DNA from 3 places in the Micromonospora sp. NPDC007271 genome. Region 2 is predicted to be linked to each of the others. Evidence: riboswitches for the same ligand, from Rfam matches in the RefSeq annotation. Region 2 holds a riboswitch; each other region holds the start of a gene.

Region 1 (3,236 bases), on a different contig from region 2:
TCGGCGACGACCGTCCCCTGGCCGTTCAAGCCGGCGACCATCGACCTGCACACGACCGAGGGCCGCTCCTGGCGCCTGACCCTCAACGCCGACGGCGTCCGCTGCGACGACCTCGCCGCCGACGCGGAGCCGGGCGACATGACGATGCGAGGCGCAGCGAGCGAACTGGTCCTCTACTTCTACGAGCGCGTCCCGCTCGACGGCCTGGAGACCACCGGCGACACCGAGCCGATGGAGCAGCTCGCAGACTGGGACCCGAACGCGTAAAACGCGCACTTGTGACGCATCTGTCGGTTGTGCGCGCGCTCCTGCGGGCGCCACTGGGTCCGGGGTTAGCGCAGGGCCTCGCGGCCGATGCGGATCACCCGACCGTGCACCTTGCGCAGGTAGGCGAGCAGTTTGCGGATGGACCAGCGGGTGAAGGGCTGGCTGAGCTTGGTCGGGCGGGTTAAGTTCCCCCGCTTTGATGGAGCGGTGGTTACCTGCTGCCGGCTGGAGCAGGGGTGGCGATAGTTGGCTCGGCTGGGTCGTGTTGACGGGTGCGCGAGGCGGCCTCGTACTCGTCGGGGCTGAGGTACCCGAGTTCCGTCTGGACGCGGCGGGTGTTGTACCAGCCGTCGATGCAGGCGAAGATCGTGTTTTCGGCCTCGTCGCGGTTGCGCCAGCTCGTGCGGTAGACGAGTTCGATCTTCAGCGTAGACCAGAGGTTTTCCATGGGTGCGTTGTCGAACGAGTCGCCGACGGAGCCCATGGAGGGCAGGATCGCGTTGTCCTGTAAGCGTTCTGAACCGCGGAACGATGTGTAGTTTCGGATTCAACCGATCGTCGCGACACCGGTGTGTTGGAGTGAGAGTAGCTGCGGGGCCGGTTCAGCAGCGAGTACAGCAGACCGGTCACCGGTCGAGCGACTTCGCTGAGCCGTTGGAGCGCGTCGTGCGTGGCTGATCGACGACACTTCACGCGAGCGAACACGGTGAACCAACGCGGTCTCCGACCATGACCTAGGCCACGGTGACGACACCGTGTGGTTTGGTTAGGGTGTCCTGGCCGTGGTGTTCGGGAAGCCGGTGTGAGACCGGTGCGGCCCTCGCCACTGTGATCGGGATGCTGGAGGCCACCGAAAAGGTCACTGGGCGCAATGCCTGGGAAGGCCGGCCGCCGGCGCACCACCCGTCAGCCAGGAGACCGGCCACGGCACCTGCACGACCCGTCCACGAGGTGCTGGAAGGTGGTCCCGCCATGCGGTCCCCGGTGTCCTGGCGCGTTGCTGCGCCGCTGTCCGTCCTGCTCGCCCTGATCAGCGGCTGCGCCGCGACCGGCGACAACAAGCCGGCCACCACGGCGCCCGCCGCGGCCGGGCCGGTCGCACTCACCAACTGCGGCACACCGGTCACGATCACAAAGCCCCCGGCGCGGGCGGTGACGCTGAACCAGTCTGCCACCGAGATCATGCTGGCGCTCGGGTTGCAGGACCGGATGGCCAGCACCGCCTACCTCGACGACCAGGTGCTGCCCGAGTACACCGCCGCGTACGCGAAGGTGCCGGTACTGGCCAAGGAGTACCCGTCGAAGGAGAAGCTGCTCGACACCGCGCCGGATTTTGTCTACGCCTCCTTCGCAAGTGCGTTCAGCGACGAGGGGGTCGGCGACCGCGCCGAGTGGCAGAAGCTGGGCGTGGCCACGTACATCTCCGCCGCCGGCTGCCCGAAAGACACGCGACCGGCGAAGCTGACGATGGATGACGTGTTCGCCGAGATCCGTGACATCGCCGGGATCTTCGGCGTAGGGGAGCGGGCCGAGACGCTGATCGCCGACCAGCAGGAGCGCATCGCGAAAGTGTCAGCGGGCGCGAAGGGCACGCGTGTGCTGTGGTGGGACGCCGGCACCGACGCGCCCAGTGCCGGCGCCTGCTGCGGCAGCCCGGCCATGATCATGTCCGCGGCCGGGGTCACCAACATCTTCGCCGACCTGAACGGCAGTTGGGCCGACACCAGCTGGGAGACCGTCGTCGAGCGTAACCCGAACGTCATCGTGCTCATCGACGCGAGCTGGGATCCCGCCGCCGCCAAGCAGGCGTTCCTCGAAAAGCACGCGACGCTCAAAGACCTGCCCGCCGTGAAGGACAAGCGGTACGTCGTCCTGGACTTCTCCTCCACCTCCGCGGGCGTGCGGAACGTGCTCGCCGTGGAGGCCCTGGCCCGGGGTGTCGGCGGGGTGGGCAACTGACCACCGCTACCGCCCAGCCGGCGCAGACCCCGGCGCGGCCGGTCCGGGCGGTGCGCATGGTGACCGTGGTGGTCGTGCTCGCGGGTTGCCTGTTGCTGTCGGTGACTGCGGCCGTGACCGTGGGGCCGGCGGACCTGTCCCTGGGCACCGTGTGGCTCGTCATCACCGACCATCTCGGCCTGACGAGCGCCGACGTGCCGCTGCTGCGCGACCACATCGTGTGGGAGCTGCGGCTGCCGAGGGTGCTGGGCGCCGCGGTGGTCGGCGCCGGGCTCGCCGCCTCCGGGGCGGTCATGCAGACCGTCACCCGCAACCCGCTCGCCGACCCGTACCTGCTGGGCGTCTCCTCCGGGGCGTCGCTGGGCGCCGTCGCCGTTCTGGTCCTCGGCCTCGGTGCGGGCACTGCGGCGCTCACCGGGGGCGCATTCGCGGGGGCGCTCGCCGCGTTCGCCGTCGTGGTCGCTGCCGCCGGCCGACGGGCGGTCCTGCGGCCGACCCGGGTGGTGCTGGCCGGCGTCGCCATCGCGCAGCTGTGCGCCGCGCTGACCTCGTTCGTGATCATCTGGGCGGCCGATCCGCACGCGACCCACAGCATCACCTTCTGGCTGTCCGGCTCGCTCGCCCGCGCCGACTGGGCCGCACTCGGGTGGGCGATGCCGGCGTTCGCGGCGGTGTTCGCCGTGATCCTCTGGTTTGCCCGGGCGCTCAACGCGTTCGCGTTCGGCGAGGAGGCCGCCGCCGCCCTCGGCGTCGACATCGGGCTTGTCCGGTGGCTGCTGCTGGTCACCACGGCGCTGCTGACCGCCGTGCTGGTCGCGATCAGCGGCGCGATCGGTTTCGTGGGGCTGATGCTGCCGCACGCCGCACGGCGGTTCACCGGCCCCGATCACCGGCGGCTGCTGCCGGTCGTCGTCCTTGCCGGAGCGATCTTCCTGATCTGGGTGGACACCGCCGCCAGGACCCTGTTCGAACCCCGTGAGCTGCCGGTGGGCGTGCTGACCGCCCTGCTC
Region 2 (3,236 bases):
CCCCGAGCGCGATCACCGCGGTCACCGCGAGCCCGGCCCCGGCCGCCACTCCCAGCAGGTACGGGTCGGCCAGCGGGTTCCGGAAGACGCCCTGGTAGCAGCCGCCGGCCAGGGCGAGCAGTCCGCCGACGAGCAGGCCGAGCACGACCCGGGGCAGCCGCAGCTCGGTGACGATGGCGATCTCGCGCTCGGTGAGCCCGCTCTCCAGGTGCACTCCCGGCAGCAGGTTGAGCAGCTCGGCGGCGACGCTGCCGGGCGGCAGGCTGACCGGACCGAGGGACACCCCGGCGACCAGCGCGACCAGCACCGCGCCGAGGCCGGCCAGCAGCCAGCGCTTGCGCAGCCCGGCCGGCCGGACCGCGGCGCCCGGCCGGGCCGTACGCGCGTCGGCGGGCCGGGACGTGTCGAGCGTCCCGGCCGTGCCGACGGATTCCGCTGGTCGCACGCTCACCGGCAGGTCACGCCGGGACCTTGGCGGTGGCGTCGACGATGACCCGCAGCAGGTCGACCACGCGCGGGCCCCAGCGCGAGGCGATGTCGTCGTCGAGGGCGACGATCTGGTTGTTCTTCACCGCGGTGATGCCGGCCCAGCCGCTGCGGGCCTTGACCGTCTCCGGCGTCTGCTGGCAGCACTTGGTGTCGGACAGGAAGACGAAGTCCGGGTTCGCCTTGACGATGACCTCCTGGGAGAGCTGCGGGTAGCCGAACTTCTTGCCGTCGGCGTCGGACGGGTCGGCGATGTTCGCCAGCCCGGCGAGGGCGTAGATCGAGCCGATGAAGGTCTTGCTGGTCGCGGTGTACAGCTCCGGGCCCAGCTCGTGGAAGTAGGTGAGCTTCTGCGCGCGCTGCGGCAGCTTGCCGGTGAGCGCGGCGATCTCGTCCTTCATCTTCTTGGTGAGGTCGGCCGCCTCGCCCGGGTGGCCGGTCAGCGCGCCCAGGTCGGTGATCTGCTGGTACGTGTCGTCGAGCGTGGCCGCGGCCGGGGCGAGCAGCACCGGGATCTTCAGCGTGGTGAGCTGGTCGACGATCTTGTTGGTGTCGTTGGAGAGCACCACCAGGTCGGGGCTCTTGCCGGCGATCGCCTCGGCGTTCGGCTGGAAGCCGGAGAGGTCGCTCTTCGGCGCCTCCGGCGGGTAGTTCGACTGGTCGTCGACGGCGGTGACCTGCTTGCCGGCGCCGATCGCGAAGAGCACCTCGGTCGCGGTCGGCGACAGCGAGACGATCTTCTCCGGGCGCTTCTCCAGGGTCAGCTTGCCGACGGTGACCGGGAAGGCGGCGGCCGAGCTGCTGCCGGCGGCGGGGGTGTCGGTCGAGGTCTTCTCGGCGCAGCCGCCGAGCAGGAGAGCGCCGGCCGCGAGGGCGGCGACGAAGAGCCGGGGGGTACGTCTGGACATCGGTCCTCCTGTCGGTCGAGGAGCGTGGTGCTTCGCCGACAGGGAGCGCCTGGGCGTACCCGTCCGCGAGGCGCCCTTCCTCGAGAGCGCGAGTCGCGACCGTGCCGCAGGCGACCTGGCTCGTCCCCGTGGGATACGGGGCATCACAGTTGCGGGACAGCGCCGGTTTCGCACCGGATTCGCTGCGGATTGGTCGGTGCCACCGTAGCGCACGACCAGCGGAGATCATCCGGACGGGCGGGGGTGGGTGGGGCCCCGCGGGGGTGGACCGGGGCCCCACCCACGGATTCACGACGGTGCGGTCAGCAGTAGGTGCTCTGCTTGCCGATCGCCCGGTACGGGCAGTCGGCGTACTCGGAGAGCAGCAGGACCGCCTCCTTGTTGCGGGCGGTCTGCGTCGGGATCACCTCGTCCGGCGGGTAGAAGCCGCCGCCGGAGGCCGACCCCGGGTACATCTCGAAGGTGTACGCCCAGATGCGGTGGTTGCCCCACATCCAGTCGATGCTGGTGCCGTCGGCGATGTAGAGGTCGCTGGACTGCTCGGGGGTGTAGCCGTTGCTGGCCGCCATCTGCCGACCGATGGCGGCGAAGGTGTTGTACTGGTCGGCGGTCATCCCGCTGGGGGTGTTCGCGGTGGTGTACCCGAACGGCCAGAGCACCAGCTGGGAATAGGTGTGGAAGTCGATGTTCGCCTTGATCTGCTGCACCCCGCCGACCACCCGGCTGTTGACGAAGTTGCGCAGCGCCTGCGTCTCGGGCGCCGAGAACGCGGACGGCCCGCGGTAGGTCTCCGAGGAGGTGGAGCCGGACGAGCCGCCGCAGCAGCCCCACTGGTACGACCAGTTCCGGTTCAGGTCGGTGCCGACGTACGACGAGCCGCTGTTGGGCTGCCGGTTCTTCCGCCAGGACCGGTACGAGCCGGTGGCGATGTCGTACTCGCTGCCGTCCGGGTTGATCGTGGGGACGATCCAGATCTCCCGCGAGTTGACGATGTTGGTGATCCGGGAGTCGGTGCCGTAGTTGTCGGTGAAGAGGTTGAGCAGGTAGATCGCCATCTCGACGGTCAGGTGCTCGCGGGCGTGCTGCTGGGCGTTGAAGAGGATCTCCGGCTCGTTCTCGTCCGTGCCGACGTTGTCGGAGATCTTCACCGCCATCAGGTCCCGGCCCTCGTACGACCGGCCGATGCTGAGCTTGCGGGCGATGGCGGGATGGTCGGCGACCACCTTGTTCACCACCGCGGTCAACTCCGCGTAGTCGTGGTAGTTGGAGTCGGCGGACGGGAAGCCGTACGTGCCGATGTCGCCGGCCGGGGCCACGTCCTCCTCCAGCCGGAAGCCGAGCCGGCTGATCGCGGCGGCCTCCGCCCTGGTGGCGGTGACGTACAGGACGCCGTGTTCGGAGTAGTCGATCGCCGCGCCGGTGCGGGCGACCGCGTTCCGGTCGGCGAGCGTACGCGGACCGAGGACACGGTAGGCGACGGCGGCCGGCTCGGCGGACCGGTCCGGGGCCGGCCGCGCGGCGGCCGGCCCGGTGATGGCGGTGACGAGGGTCAGGCCGACGGCGGCGACGAGCGCCAACCGGCGGCGGAGCGGGGACGTGCGGAAGGCCATGGACAACCTCCTCGGGGTACGGAAGATCCGCTGTCCGCACACTTCACCAGAGTCACCTGGTCATATCAACATCCATCACTGACTGCTGCCATCCCGACCGGATCCTCCCGCCGGCAAAGATTTTCCCCCGACATACCTCTGGCGAAAGTTCCCGCCACGGGCGACAGTGAACGGCAACGATGCCGTTCTCCTGTGGGAGCTGCCATGATCACGAAACCCCTGCGCGCGGTCG
Region 3 (3,236 bases), on a different contig from region 2:
ACTCGACCGAGCCGATGGCCAGCTACCTGGCGACGGTCACCATCGGCAACTTCGTGGTCACCGAGTCGACCACGCCGAGCGGGATCCCGGTGTACGTCGCGGTCGACCCGCGGCTGGTCGCCGGATCGGCGAGTGCGGTGTCGCAGATCCCGAAGATGATCGACTTCTTCTCCGCGCAGTTCGGCCCGTACCCGTTCGCCTCGACCGGGGCGATCATCGACCGGGCACCCAACGTCGGCTACGCCCTGGAGACCCAGACCAAGCCGATCTTCTCCAACACGGCGAGCGTCAGCACCATGGCCCACGAGCTGGCCCACCAGTGGTACGGCGACAGCGTCTCGCCGGAGCGCTGGTCGGACATCTGGCTCAACGAGGGTTTCGCCACCTACGCCCAGTGGATGTACACCGAGTACAACGGTGGCGCGTCCGTCAACACGACCTTCAACAGCAGCAGCAACTACGGTCGGGCCGCGTCCTCGTCGTTCTGGCAGACCGTCCTCGCCGACCCGGGCCCGGTCGACATGTTCAGCAGCATCCCGTACAACCGGGGTGCGATGACCCTGCACGCGCTGCGCGGCAAGGTCGGCGACGACACGTTCTTCCGGATCCTGCGCGAGTGGGCCGCGAGCCACCGCCACAGCCACGCCGGGACGGCCGACTTCATCGCGCTGGCCGAGCGGGAGTCCGGGCAGGACCTGCACGCCTTCTTCGACGTGTGGCTGTACCAGAAGGGCAAGCCCACCACCTGGTGACCCTGGCTGCGGCCCCGCGACCTGTCGGTCGCGGGGCCGCTGTCGTTCCTGGACGCCGCTCACCGGTCCGCGGGGGTGAGACGAAGCCGACACGCCAACCCGACATCTGGTGTTGCTCGGCCAGCGGGGCAGCCATATATGGTGTCTGGCGCAGCTGGTTCGGCCGCTCTCTCTGGGCGGCCGAGGCAAGAGGGAACCCGGTGCGAATCCGGGACTGTCCCGCAGCGGTGAGTGGGAACGACCGCCGTCATCAGCACTGGACCACCTGTGGTCTGGGAAGCGACGGCCAGTAGGAGACCGGTTTCCCGGTCGGGCCCGCGAGTCCGAAGACCTGCCAGCGCGTCGCATGCCCTCGACGGGGCGTGTGACGGTCCGAGGCCGCGTGGGACGGCCGACGCCAACCGGACACCGCCGCGCCGGCGCGTGTCCATCGGTGTCCGCTCCCCACGCGCCGAGGGCCATCCGGTCCCGAGCTCGCGAGGAGTGAGTAGTGACAGTCACCGAGGTCAACCCGGTCGTCAAGCAGGCAGCGGGCGATCCGGCTCCGCCCGGCCAGCGCCGCGTCCAGATGCACGTCCGAAAGCGCAACGGCGACCTCGAGCCGGTTGACCTGAACCGGATCGTCCGAGCGGTCGAACGATGGACCGCGGACCTCACCGATGTCGACCCCTTGCGGGTGGCGACCCGCACCATCAGCGGGTTGTACGACGGCGCGAGCACCGACGAACTGGACCGCCTCTCCATCCAGACCGCGGCCGAGCTGATCGGCGAGGAGCCGCAGTACTCGCGCCTGGCCGCCCGGCTGCTGGCCCGATACGTCGACAAGGAGGTACGCGGGCAGGGCATCGCCTCGTTCAGCCAGGCGATCCGGCGCGGCCACGCCGAAGGACTGATCGGCGACGAGACCGCCGCCTTCGTCGCGGCCCACGCGCGCCAACTCGACGACGCCGTCGACCCCGAGGGCGACCTGCGGTTCGAGTACTTCGGGCTGCGCACCGTCCACGACCGGTACCTGCTGCGGCATCCGACCAGCCGGCTCGTGCTGGAGACACCGCAGTACTGGCTGCTGCGGGTCGCGTGCGGGCTGTCGCGCGCCCCCGGGGAAGCGATCGACTTCTACCGGCTGATGTCCAGCCTGGCGTACCTGCCCAGCTCGCCGACGCTGTTCAACTCCGGCACCCGGCACACCCAGATGTCGTCCTGCTACCTGGTCGACTCGCCGCGCGACGAGCTCGACTCCATCTACCAGCGGTACGCGCAGGTCGCCAGCCTGTCCAAGTTCGCCGGCGGGATCGGCATCGCGTTCTCCCGGGTCCGCTCGCGGGGCGCGCTGATCCGGGGCACGAACGGGCGTTCCAACGGCATCGTGCCGTGGCTGCGCACCCTGGACGCCAGCGTCGCGGCGGTCAACCAGGGCGGCCGGCGCAAGGGCGCCGCCTGCGTGTACCTGGAGCCGTGGCATCCCGACATCGAGGAGTTCCTCCAGCTGCGCGACAACACCGGCGAGGACGCCCGACGCACGCACAACCTGAACCTCGCGAACTGGATCCCGGACGAGTTCATGCGCCGCGTGGAGGCCGACGAGGTGTGGTCGCTGTTCGACCCGAACGAGGTGCCGGAGCTGCCGGACCTGTGGGGGGCGGAGTTCGACGCGGCGTACCGGTCGGCGGAGGCGCAGGGCCGCTTCGTGCGGCAGGTGCCGGCCCGGGAGCTGTACGGACGGATGATGCGTACCCTCGCCCAGACCGGCAACGGGTGGATGACGTTCAAGGACGCGGCGAACCGGTTGTGCAACCAGACCGCCGAGCCGGGCAACGTGGTGCACCTGTCGAACCTGTGCACCGAGATCATCGAGGTGTCGAGCGACGCCGAGACCGCGGTGTGCAACCTGGGCTCGGTGAACCTCGCGGCCCACCTGTCCGACGACGGCATCGACTGGGCGCGGCTGCGGGCGACCGTCCGCACCGCGGTGACCTTCCTGGACCGCGTGATCGACATCAACTACTACCCGACCCCGCAGGCCGCCGCGAGTAACCCGCGCTGGCGACCGGTCGGCCTCGGGCTGATGGGTCTGCAGGACGTCTTCTTCGCGCTACGGCTGCCGTTCGACTCTCCCGCCGCACGCGAGCTGTCCAGCAGGATCAGCGAGGAGCTGTACCTGACCGCTCTCGAGACCTCCGCCGAACTCGCCGAGCGGTTCGGCCCGCACCCCGCCTTCGCCGAGACGCGGGCGGCGCGCGGGCAGTTGCAGCCGGACCTGTGGGGCGTCACCGGCACCCAGACCCGGCGGTGGGCCGCCGTGCGGGAGCGCGTCGCCGCGCACGGGCTGCGCAACTCCCTGCTCGTGGCGATCGCCCCGACGGCCACCATCGCCTCGATCGCCGGCTGCTACGAGTGCGTCGAGCCGCAGGTGTCGAACCTGTTCAAGCGCGAGACGCTGTCCGGCGAGTTCCTCCAGGTCAACACGGCCCTGGTCGCCGAGCT

The links. A riboswitch is a leader RNA that binds a small molecule or an ion and turns the genes downstream of it on or off. The one in region 2 is predicted to bind cobalamin.
Region 1: another riboswitch for cobalamin. It lies ahead of ABZ570_RS21870 (ABC transporter substrate-binding protein); the one in region 2 lies ahead of ABZ570_RS15965 (ABC transporter substrate-binding protein).
Region 3: another riboswitch for cobalamin. It lies ahead of ABZ570_RS28380 (ribonucleoside-diphosphate reductase subunit alpha); the one in region 2 lies ahead of ABZ570_RS15965 (ABC transporter substrate-binding protein).

The regions. Positions count from the first base shown of each region.
Region 1 covers NZ_JBEYER010000063.1:1,397-4,632, forward strand. Annotated here, with positions in the region: gene ABZ570_RS21860 (maleylpyruvate isomerase N-terminal domain-containing protein) at 1-267, shown strand, start outside; gene ABZ570_RS21865 (IS3 family transposase) at 479-751, opposite strand; cobalamin riboswitch at 1,034-1,209, shown strand; gene ABZ570_RS21870 (ABC transporter substrate-binding protein) at 1,240-2,226, shown strand; gene ABZ570_RS21875 (iron chelate uptake ABC transporter family permease subunit) at 2,283-3,236, shown strand, end outside.
Region 2 covers NZ_JBEYER010000038.1:28,562-31,797, forward strand. Annotated here, with positions in the region: gene ABZ570_RS15960 (iron ABC transporter permease) at 1-343, opposite strand, end outside; gene ABZ570_RS15965 (ABC transporter substrate-binding protein) at 459-1,394, opposite strand; cobalamin riboswitch at 1,482-1,626, opposite strand; partial or broken gene ABZ570_RS15970 (M14 family metallopeptidase) at 1,712-3,004, opposite strand; gene ABZ570_RS15975 (peptidase C39 family protein) at 3,209-3,236, shown strand, end outside.
Region 3 covers NZ_JBEYER010000107.1:8,488-11,723, reverse strand. Annotated here, with positions in the region: gene ABZ570_RS28385 (M1 family metallopeptidase) at 1-752, shown strand, start outside; cobalamin riboswitch at 891-1,106, shown strand; gene ABZ570_RS28380 (ribonucleoside-diphosphate reductase subunit alpha) at 1,321-3,236, shown strand, end outside.